Regions from separate parts of the Rhizobium sp. IY2 genome, predicted to be linked through region 3. Evidence: predicted binding sites of a transcription regulator. Region 3 holds the regulator's gene; each other region holds the start of a gene.
What was found. The regulator LexA, encoded in region 3, represses DNA repair genes until DNA is damaged. The targets are predictions, from matches to a motif close to TGTTCNNNNTGTGTTCNG.
Positions count from the first base shown of each region.

Region 1: the regulator LexA is predicted to act here: its motif matches at 1,570-1,587, upstream of ACMUVN_RS15235 (DUF5680 domain-containing protein).
Region 2: the regulator LexA is predicted to act here: its motif matches at 1,528-1,545, upstream of ACMUVN_RS00030 (ImuA family protein).

Region 1 covers NZ_JBLKNU010000003.1:326,761-330,036, forward strand. The annotation lists gene ACMUVN_RS15225 (lipoprotein-releasing ABC transporter permease subunit) at 1-151, shown strand, start outside; gene ACMUVN_RS15230 (ABC transporter ATP-binding protein) at 166-849, shown strand; gene ACMUVN_RS15235 (DUF5680 domain-containing protein) at 858-1,322, opposite strand; gene dnaE (DNA polymerase III subunit alpha) at 1,824-3,276, shown strand, end outside.
Region 2 covers NZ_JBLKNU010000001.1:3,934-7,209, forward strand. The annotation lists gene dinB (DNA polymerase IV) at 60-1,151, opposite strand; gene ACMUVN_RS00025 (hypothetical protein) at 1,155-1,418, opposite strand; gene ACMUVN_RS00030 (ImuA family protein) at 1,593-2,351, shown strand; gene ACMUVN_RS00035 (Y-family DNA polymerase) at 2,272-3,276, shown strand, end outside.
Region 3 covers NZ_JBLKNU010000001.1:1,523,071-1,526,346, forward strand. The annotation lists gene kdsA (3-deoxy-8-phosphooctulonate synthase) at 1-381, opposite strand, end outside; gene ACMUVN_RS07470 (VOC family protein) at 378-1,274, opposite strand; gene lexA (transcriptional repressor LexA) at 1,472-2,191, shown strand; gene ACMUVN_RS07480 (ComEC/Rec2 family competence protein) at 2,172-3,276, opposite strand, start outside.

The sequences.
Region 1 (3,276 bases), on a different contig from region 3:
CTATTTCCTCAGCCAGCTGCCGGCCGAAATGGATCTCAGCGAAACGATCTCGATCGTCGTCATGGCGCTGACGCTGTCCTTCATTGCGACCATTTTCCCCGCCTGGCGTGCCTCAAAGCTCGATCCGGTGCAGGCCCTGCGCTACGAATAAGGAATGCCGCCTTCATGAAACGCAACGTCGTTCTCAAGCTTACCGGCGTCGAGCGCCATTACGGGCAGGGCGATACGCTGCTCCCGATCCTGAAGGGCGCAGATTTTTCGATATCGAAAGGCGAAATCGTCGCTCTCGTCGCCCCTTCCGGCACCGGCAAATCGACGCTGCTGCATGTCGCCGGCCTCCTGGAGCATCCGGACGGCGGTGAAGTCAACATCAATGGCCATGCCTGTGACGGCCTGAGCGACGATAAACGTACCGCGATCCGCCGCAGCGAAATCGGCTTCGTCTACCAGTTCCACCACCTGCTGCCGGAATTCTCGGCGCTCGAAAACATCATGATGCCGCAGCTGATCGCCGGGCTTTCCTGGAAGGAAGCCGGAGAGCGGGCCGGCCAGCTTCTCGATTATATGCGCATCGGGCATCGTGGTTCGCACCGCCCGGGCGAGCTTTCCGGCGGCGAGCAGCAGCGCGTTGCGATCGCCCGCGCCGTCGCCAATGCGCCGACCCTGCTTCTTGCCGATGAGCCGACCGGCAATCTCGACCCGGAAACGGCAAGCTACGTCTTCGACGCGCTGGAAGCGCTGGTGCGCCAGTCCGGCCTTGCCGCCCTGATCGCCACCCACAATCACGAGCTTGCCCGCCGCATGGATCGGCGCGTCACGATCTCCGACGGCAAGATCGTTGATTTCTGAGGCTGTGCTCAGGGGATGACCAGCCCGCCGCGATAATCGAGCGCATAGGCCTTCCGGCCGTCGACCATGATGCATTCATGGCCGGTGAACCGCGCGCAGCCGCCTTCGCTGCTATCGATATAGCGGCCGAACGGATGATCGAATTCCATGCCGTCCAGAAACCGGCCCTCTCGATACATCGCCGAAAGTGCAGCCTTGATCACCGCTCCGGCTGCTGTGCCGTCGATGAGCTCAGGCGCAATGACGCAGCCGAAATAATTCATCGCCCAGGCGGGCTCTCCGGCAAACCACACCACTTCCTGCCCGGCGAAATCGGTGCCGCCGAAATAGCTGTCGAGATAGCGCCAGTCACCGCGTTCGTAACCGATATCGTGGGAACCCGGCCGGCACGGCGCGCGCGGCACGCCGCCCCCGACATAGGTCGCAGCCTTCGCCTCCACGATGAATTCATTCAGCATCGCAATGTCGAGCATGTCGTTCTCCCTTCGGCCCGATGCTGGCAAATAGGTCGCGACATGTAAAGAACAAAAAGAGAACTTCTGGTGGAGTAAGCGCATCACTTTGAGGGGAAGGCGGCCGCCCGAACACGATGTCTGGTCTGTGGGGGCGGGGCAAGGGCATGGCGGCCCCAGATCACAACAAGTGCCAGTTCGTGCGATTCGCCGCGCGCATCCGGGATTTTCCACACGCAAGAAAGAAGGAAAAGATTCCTGTTGACAACGGAACATACATGGAACAAATTGAAAACATAACGAGTAAAGGAGAGCCCGATGACTGACATGATCCGTGATATCGCAGCATTTACCTCCATCGCAATGTTCGTTGCCAGCTTCTCGCTCATCGTGATGGCGATCTAAAGTTTTCAGGGGACCGCATGGCAATCATGCGGTCCGGAGGCGGGACTTCTTCTGGACATCATCGCCCTCTATGCCGACAATGCGTCCGATTCATTCGGGTGATTGGGAAGGCATGTCATGGCGGATACGGCAAAGGGTTCAACGGGTGAGGCGACCGGCGGCACGCCGGGTTTCATCCACCTGAGGGTCCATTCCGCCTATTCGCTTCTCGAGGGCGCTCTGCCGCTGAAGAAGATCCTCTACAAGGCGACCGGCGACAGCCAGCCGGCGATTGCGATCACCGACACCAACAATCTGTTCGTCGCCCTCGAATTCTCCCAGAAGGCGATGGACGAGGGCCTGCAGCCGATCATCGGCTGTCAGGTCTCGATCGACATGGGAGATGGGTTGGAAACGGAAAAGCGCGGCGGCCAGCAAGCCCTGGTCAAGCTGCCGTCGATCGTTCTTCTCGCCGCGACCGATGCCGGCTACGAACGGCTCGTCGATCTCGTCAGCCGGGCCTATCTCGGCGGCGAAAGCAACCAGGCCGTTCATATCAAAGCCTCCTGGTTGGAAGAGGCCGGCACGGAAGGGCTGATCGCATTGACCGGCGCCCCGACCGGCCCGGTCGACATGGCGATCAGGGAAGGACATCCCGCCCAGGCGGAGGCCCGACTGCTCTTGCTGAAGCGTCTCTTCGGCGACAGGCTCTATGTCGAGCTGCAGCGCCACGGCACCTACGACAAGCGGCACGAGCAGAAGATTGTCGGGCTTGCCTATGCCCACGACCTGCCGCTGGTTGCGACCAACGAGGCCTTCTTTCCGACGCGCGACGATTACGACGCCCATGATGCGCTGATGGCGGTCGCGCACAACGCCATCGTCTCCGACGACAGCCGCTTTCGCCTGACGCCCGATCACTATCTGAAGAGCCGGGCCGAGATGGCCAAGCTCTTCGCAGACCTGCCGGAAGCGCTGGAAAATACCATCGAGATCGCCAGGCGCTGCTCCTTCGTGCTGAAGACCAGAAAGCCGATCCTGCCGCGCTTCACCGGTGCGACCGACGATGCCGAGGAGGCCGAACGCGCCGAGGCGAGCGAGCTGCGCCGCCAGGCGGTCGAAGGGCTGGACATGCGGCTGGCCACGCTCGGCATGTCGCCGGGTTACGAGGAGAAGGATTATCGCGAGCGGCTGGATTTCGAGCTCAGCGTTATCGAACGCATGCGGTTTCCCGGCTACTTCCTGATCGTTGCCGACTTCATCAAATGGGCCAAGCAGCATGACATTCCCGTCGGTCCCGGCCGCGGCTCGGGCGCCGGTTCGCTGGTCGCCTATGCCTTGACGATCACCGACGTCGATCCCTTGCGTTTTTCGCTGCTCTTCGAGCGCTTCCTCAATCCCGAACGCGTCTCGATGCCGGACTTCGACATCGACTTCTGCCAGGACCGCCGCGAAGAGGTGATCCGCTACGTCCAGGCCAAGTATGGCCGCGAGCAGGTGGCGCAGATCATCACCTTCGGTTCGCTGCAGGCGCGCGCCGCCCTTCGCGACGTCGGCCGCGTGCTGGAAATGCCTTACGGCCAGGTCGACA
Region 2 (3,276 bases), 1.5 Mb from region 3:
CTGGAGTGTTCGTTCCTCACACTGTCCCGTGGGGATCACTTCCAACCATTGCTCGGCGTCTAAAGCGCGAGCCGCAACTGCGGCGTCGTTTCGGACCTTCGCCGTTCCAGCGAAGACAGCGACACGCCAAGCAGGCGTATGCCTTTTCGCGGCGGGAAGATTGGCGCGAGAAGCATATCGACCACGTCTTCAAGTTCGGCGATCGCCGGCAGAGGTGCGGGAACGGTCTTGCTGCGGGTGATCTGGCTGAAGTCGGCATATTTGACCTTGAGGGTCACCGTCTTGGCGCCGATCTCATTGGCCTCGCAGTAGCTCCAGACTTTCTCGATTAGCTGCTGAAGCCCTGCGCGCGCAGGTTCATGGGAATGGATGTCCTGCGAAAACGTGTCTTCCGCTCCGATGGATTTCCGCACACGGTCAGGCTTAACCTGGCGATTGTCGATGCCGCGAGCAATCCCATGGAAATATGGTCCTGACTTCCCGAAATGTTCGACGAGGAAGTCGAGCGTTTTCTCCTTCAGGTCCGCGCCCGTTTCGATCCCGAGCCGATGCATCTTCTCGGCCGTTGCCGGTCCCACGCCATGGAATTTCTTGACGGGAAGCTGTTCGACGAAGGCGGGGCCGTTCTTCGGGGTGATGACGGCCTGGCCGTTCGGCTTGTTGAGGTCGCTGGCCATCTTGGCCAGGAACTTATTGTACGAGATACCCGCTGACGCGTTGAGCCCCGTCGCCGCCTTGATCCTCGCGCGGATTTCCGCGGCGATCTCCGTCGCGATCTCCATTCCTTTGAGATTTTCAGTGACGTCGAGATAGGCCTCGTCGAGTGACAACGGCTCGATCATCGGCGTGTATTCGGCGAAGATCGCCCGGATCTGCAACGACACGGCTTTGTAAACATCAAAGCGCGGCTTGACGAAGATGAGGTCCGGGCATTTCCGCTGGGCGGTCACCGAAGGCATGGCGGAATGGACGCCGAATTTGCGTGCCTCGTAGCTGGCGGCCGCCACGACCCCGCGGGCGGCAGGACTGCCGACAGCAACCGGCACACCTCGCAGCTCCGGATTGTCGCGCTGCTCGACCGATGCGTAGAAGGCGTCCATGTCGACATGCACGATCTTGCGCGGCCGTTCGCGGTTGTCTTCGCCTGTCATTATCTAGCTTCCATCAGCGAGACCGTCACTCAAACATGGGAAGTGTGCTCCACACTTGTCACCCTTGGTCGCCTGCATCCGCTCGCAGCCCATGGCCATGCGCCGGCGGATTTCCGCGAAGGTGACGCTTGCGCCAAACGCTTTCACCAACGTTTTCCGCTCAAGCGCACTATGGCGGTTGCACACACGGCAGAGGAGTTCGACCACCGGGACCTTGTGATCTTTCAGTCTAGGGATCGCATCGTCCACAAGCCGCGTTCGGCGCATCCGAAAATATTCCTTCCTCGTCATCCGATTGAATCCGCTGGCGATTTATTTGCCTTGCACTCGTGCTCAACTTCAGCGGGTCACATGCGCATTGACTCATTTGCGCCATAGGAACAAATACAGAACATATTGCTGTTTCTCAAGCTGAAAACGGGTTGCCGCCAAAGGGAGATCATGAACTCAGCCGTCGCCACAAACGCCGTCCTCGACGGCCTGCGCGAACAGATTGCGCACCTGGAAAGCGCCAGTCAGCGCAAGCGAGGCGTTTTGCCTTTCGGCGTGGCACAGATCGACGAGCGGCTTCCGGGCGGTGGGTTGGCCTATGGGGCGCTGCACGAGTGTGCTGGCGGCGGGGCGGGCACCGTCGATGGTGCGGCCGCCGCCCTGTTCGTGGCCGGGATAGCCGCTCGCACTCAAGGCAAGGTCGTCTGGTGCCTGACACGTCCCGACCTGTTCTTCCCGGCCCTGGCGCAGGCGGGTCTGCATCCGAACCGGGTCGTCTTCGTCGAGTCCGACAAGGAGGAGGACGTCCTTGCCAATATGGAGGAGGGCCTCTCGTACGGCGGGCTCGGCGCGGTGATAGGCGAGATTGTCCGCCTGCCGATGGCGGCGTCGCGCCGGCTGCAGCTTGCCGCCGAGAAGACCGGCACGATGGCGCTCGCAGTGCGGCGGTGGCGACGGCAGACCGAGGCCAGCGACTTCGGGCAGCCGACGGCCGCGACCACGCGCTGGAGGGTGAGCGTCATTCCAAGCGAGGAGCTGCCGGTTCCAGGCGTCGGGCGGGCGAGGTGGTTTTTGGAACTGATGAGGGTGAAAGCGGGTGAGTGTGCCGAGTTCGAAGTAGGAGCCTGCGATGCCAAGGGTCGTATCGATATTTTTTCCCGACCTGCCGACCGACAGGATCAGGCGGGCCGATCCCGCTATTCCCGTTGACCAGGCGATCGCCGTCATTTCGAAGAGCGGCTCCAAACGCTGGGTGTCGGCCGCCGATCCTGCAGCCAGGAAGGCCGGCGTCCATGTGGGCATGCCGGCCGCCAAGGCGCAGGCGCTTTTCCAGGGACTCTTGATGATCGACGCCGATCTCGCCGCCGATGCCGCGGCGCTCGAGCGCATCACCATGTGGGCGCTGAGCCAGTATTCCCCGATCGTCGCCGTCGACGCGCCGGACGGCATCGTCATAGACACGGAGGGCGCCGACCATCTGCAGGGCGGCGAGGAGCGGATGTTGACGAGCATCGCCAACCGCTTCCGCGCCAAGGGCCTGGCAACACGGGTCGCCATCGCCGACACTTGGGGTACCGCAAACGCATGCGCCAGAGCGATCAGTCGCGAGACCGTCATCGTTCCGAGGGGCGAGACCGTTCGGGCGGTCGAGAAGCTGCCGATCTCTCTTCTACGGCTCCCTGAGAAGATCGTCGGCGACCTGCGGACACTCGGCTTCAAGACCATCGGCGAACTCGCCAATACGCCACGTGCCCCGCTGACGCTCCGCTTCGGACCGGAAATCGGCCGCCGCCTCGACCAAATGTTCGGCCGCACACCGGAGCCTATCGATCCCATCCGAACAGCCGAGCTTGTCGAAGTCAGCAGGGCGTTCGCTGAACCCATCGGCGCCGCGGAGACCATCAACAAGTATGTCGCCCGGCTGGTTGTCCAGCTTGTCGATGAGCTACAGAGAAGGGGTCTCGGCGTCCGTCGCGCCGACCTTATTGTCGAGACGGTCGACGGCACCCGGCAAGCCATCCGCGCCGGGACCGCCAAACCCGCGCGCGATGTCGCCTGGCTGACGAAGCTATTCAAAGACAGAACCGAGAAGATCGAACCCGGCTTCGGTATCGAGAAGATGACGCTAGTGGCG
Region 3 (3,276 bases):
GCGGCAAAGGAAGGCCGGGATCTGCAGGACATCGACGGTCTTTGCCACCTCGGCGCATTGTTCGGCGGTATGAACGTCGGTCAGGACGGGAAAGCCGAATTCCTTCTTGAGGTCGGCAAAGATCTCCATGCCCTTTTCAATGCCGATGCCGCGTTCGGCCGAAAGCGAAGTGCGGTTCGCCTTGTCGAAGGAGCTCTTGTATACGAGGCCGATGCCGAGCTTTCCGCAAAGCTCCTTCAGCGTGCCGGCCACCATGAAGGCGTGGTCGCGGCTCTCCATCTGGCAAGGGCCGGCAATCAGCGACAGGCGGCCGGTGTTGGAAAAGGTGACCTGGCCCTGGCCCTCGCCGATCTTGACTTGGGAATTCGTATCTGTGCTCATCGTGTTTCCTCGAAGGCGAAAAGCGTGCCCTGCCCGGGCGCGGGCTTCACCAGAATGCGATTGTTCTTGCGCGTATATGTCACCCCGTTAGCAGCCAAATGCGCTTCTGTCACGGCAAGATCGGCGACAGCGAAGAGAATCGCCCGGCCGCGCAGGCCGCGGTCGGCGGATGGGACGGCGACCTCGAAATAGGCCTCCAAACCCTCCGGCGTCATCAGGCTGATTTTCACATTCGACGCCGCGATCTTGACGCCGAAACCGGTGTTCTCGACTGCCGATTGCGCGCTGGCAAGACTGACGAAGGCGGCGAAGGCAGCCGCATCGGGCGCGCAAAACACCACCTCGGCAATGCCGGTGACGCCATTGGCATGCGCCTCCAGCGCGCCGCGGTCGGCCGGCAGCGGATTGACGCGCTCGACGGTGAAGAGAAAGAGATCGGGCGCGCGCAGGTCGCCGGCAAAGGCCAGCCTGAAGCCGGCAATGCTCTCAGAACCATCCGGCATCGTCATCGGCCGGCTGAACGCCAGCATCTCGCCGGCGCTCGCTCCGTCGCCGACGAAATTCCGATGATCGATATCGGCATCCTCGCTGCCGAAGGCCACCGCCGAAAGCCCTTCCTCGCCGCAGCGGAATCGGAAGGCGCGGTTGCGGGCGGTGAAGACATTGCCTTGCCGCGCCGATGCTTCACTTTCCCTAACGCTCGCAATCCCGAGCGGCTCCAGATAGGTCTTATCGGCAAAAAAGACGCAGGCATTCTCCGTTCCGAAGGGATGACGCGCATCGGCGGCAACGGTAAAGCCCAGCTTGCCGAGCCTCTCGCGCGCCAGATCGATATTGACGACCGGCAGCACGACATGATCCAGCGGGCGTGGTTTGGCGGAATGCTCGTTCATGGTATCCCCTCTCCTCACACGGCAGAGATGTGCGACAGTGCCGCGCAAGGCAAGACTTGTCGGCCAATCCGGCGAATGAAAATAAAAATCTCAACGAGTTGGCGCCAAGTTTTACGGAAATTTAGCTACTTGCGGAACACATATGGAACATATAGTGTCTGTTCTGGATTTGTTTCAATCACGAGGTCACAACGTCGATGCTCACGCGCAAACAACAGGAGCTTCTCCTCTTCATTCATGAGCGCATGAAGGAATCCGGCGTTCCGCCGTCTTTCGACGAAATGAAGGACGCCCTGGATCTCGCTTCGAAGTCCGGGATTCACCGGCTGATTACTGCGCTCGAGGAGCGTGGCTTCATTCGCCGCCTACCGAACCGGGCCCGCGCACTCGAGGTCATCAAGCTTCCGGAGGCCTATAGCCCCAGCATCCAGCCCCGGCGCGGCTTTTCGCCGAGCGTCATTGAGGGCAGCCTGGGCAAGCCCCAGCCGGTCGCCACTCCCGCTCCTGCAAAACCCGTCGCCGACAATGGCAACTCAGTCTCCGTGCCGGTCATGGGCCGGATCGCCGCCGGCGTTCCGATCTCGGCAATCCAGAACAACACCCACGACATCGTCGTTCCGGCCGATATGCTCGGCTCCGGTGAACACTACGCGCTGGAGGTCAAGGGTGATTCGATGATCGACGCCGGCATTTTCGACGGCGACACCGTGATCATCCGCAATGGCAGCACCGCAAGCCCTGGCGACATCGTCGTTGCTCTCGTCGACGACGAAGAAGCGACGCTCAAACGCTTCCGCCGCAAGGGCGCCTCGATCGCGCTGGAAGCGGCCAACCCGGCTTACGAGACCCGGATCTTCGGGCCAGACCGCGTCAAGGTGCAGGGCAAACTCGTCGGCCTTATTCGCCGCTATCACTGACACCCTGCAGGCCGGTTTCGACAAAGCTGTTGCTGCGCCAGTCATAGGCGCGATGGCGGATCCATGGCCGCCACAGATCATCGAATGCGGTTGTGACCTCCATGCCGGCCTCGGCGAAGCGCAGCTCGACGGAACCGGTCCGGCGCAACGTCTCGCCGGTGAAGAGCGTCGCGCCTGAGCGGCAGCTGTTGAAACGCAGGCGGACCGACGTTACCACGATATCGGCCGCATCGCAGGCCGGAGCGAGATAGGCGGCATTGTCGATGACGGCGACCACATGACCGTTGCCAAGCCTTGATATGCACCAGGCCTTCTTGACACAGGAAAAGCGGTTTGCGTCACCGCCGGCTGCGGCCGCCCGCATCGCCGCCCTCGCTTCGTTCTGCTGATCGCGGGAAAGCTTGACGCGGCGGTCCTCTCCCGCTGGCGGGACAGCAGGACCATCCAGCATCTTCGGCGGGTCATGCGCCGGCAGGACGAGCGCGCGCTGCCATTGGTCGAAGATGAAATCCGGCGGGTTTTCACGGTTGGAGGCCATTGCCGCCGCCTCGACGACCGCGACGAGACTGCCATCTTCCGAAATCACCAGATCCGGCGGCCGGGGAACCGGCAGAACCAGCAGGATGAGCGTTGCGACTGATATGATCGACGTGCCCATATGGCGCAGCCGAGTGCGGAGTAGCGTCAGCAGCAGGAAGCCTGCCACGGCGACCGCGAAATACCAGGCGGGCAAGCGGCCGATGCCGATGTCGCCACCCCAGCCGGACACGGTCTTGGCGACGGCGATCACCAGATCGAGGCCGAATCCGACAATCTTCCAAGGCAAAACGTCCAGACCGAAAGGCATGAGCAGCATCGCCAGCAACCCGGCCGGCATGATGATGAAGGAGATGATCGGCATCGTCGCGAGGTTTGCCGGCAGGCCGTAGGCGGTCAGGCGATGAAAATGCTCGATCGAAAACAGTGCGGTGGAGAAACCGCCGATCAGCGAGGTCAGGAAGACACCGCCGAAGAACCCCGCAACCGCGACGAAAGGCCTGACGATCGGCAGCTTCAGGAAGGCATTCTCGCGGACGCGCCGATCC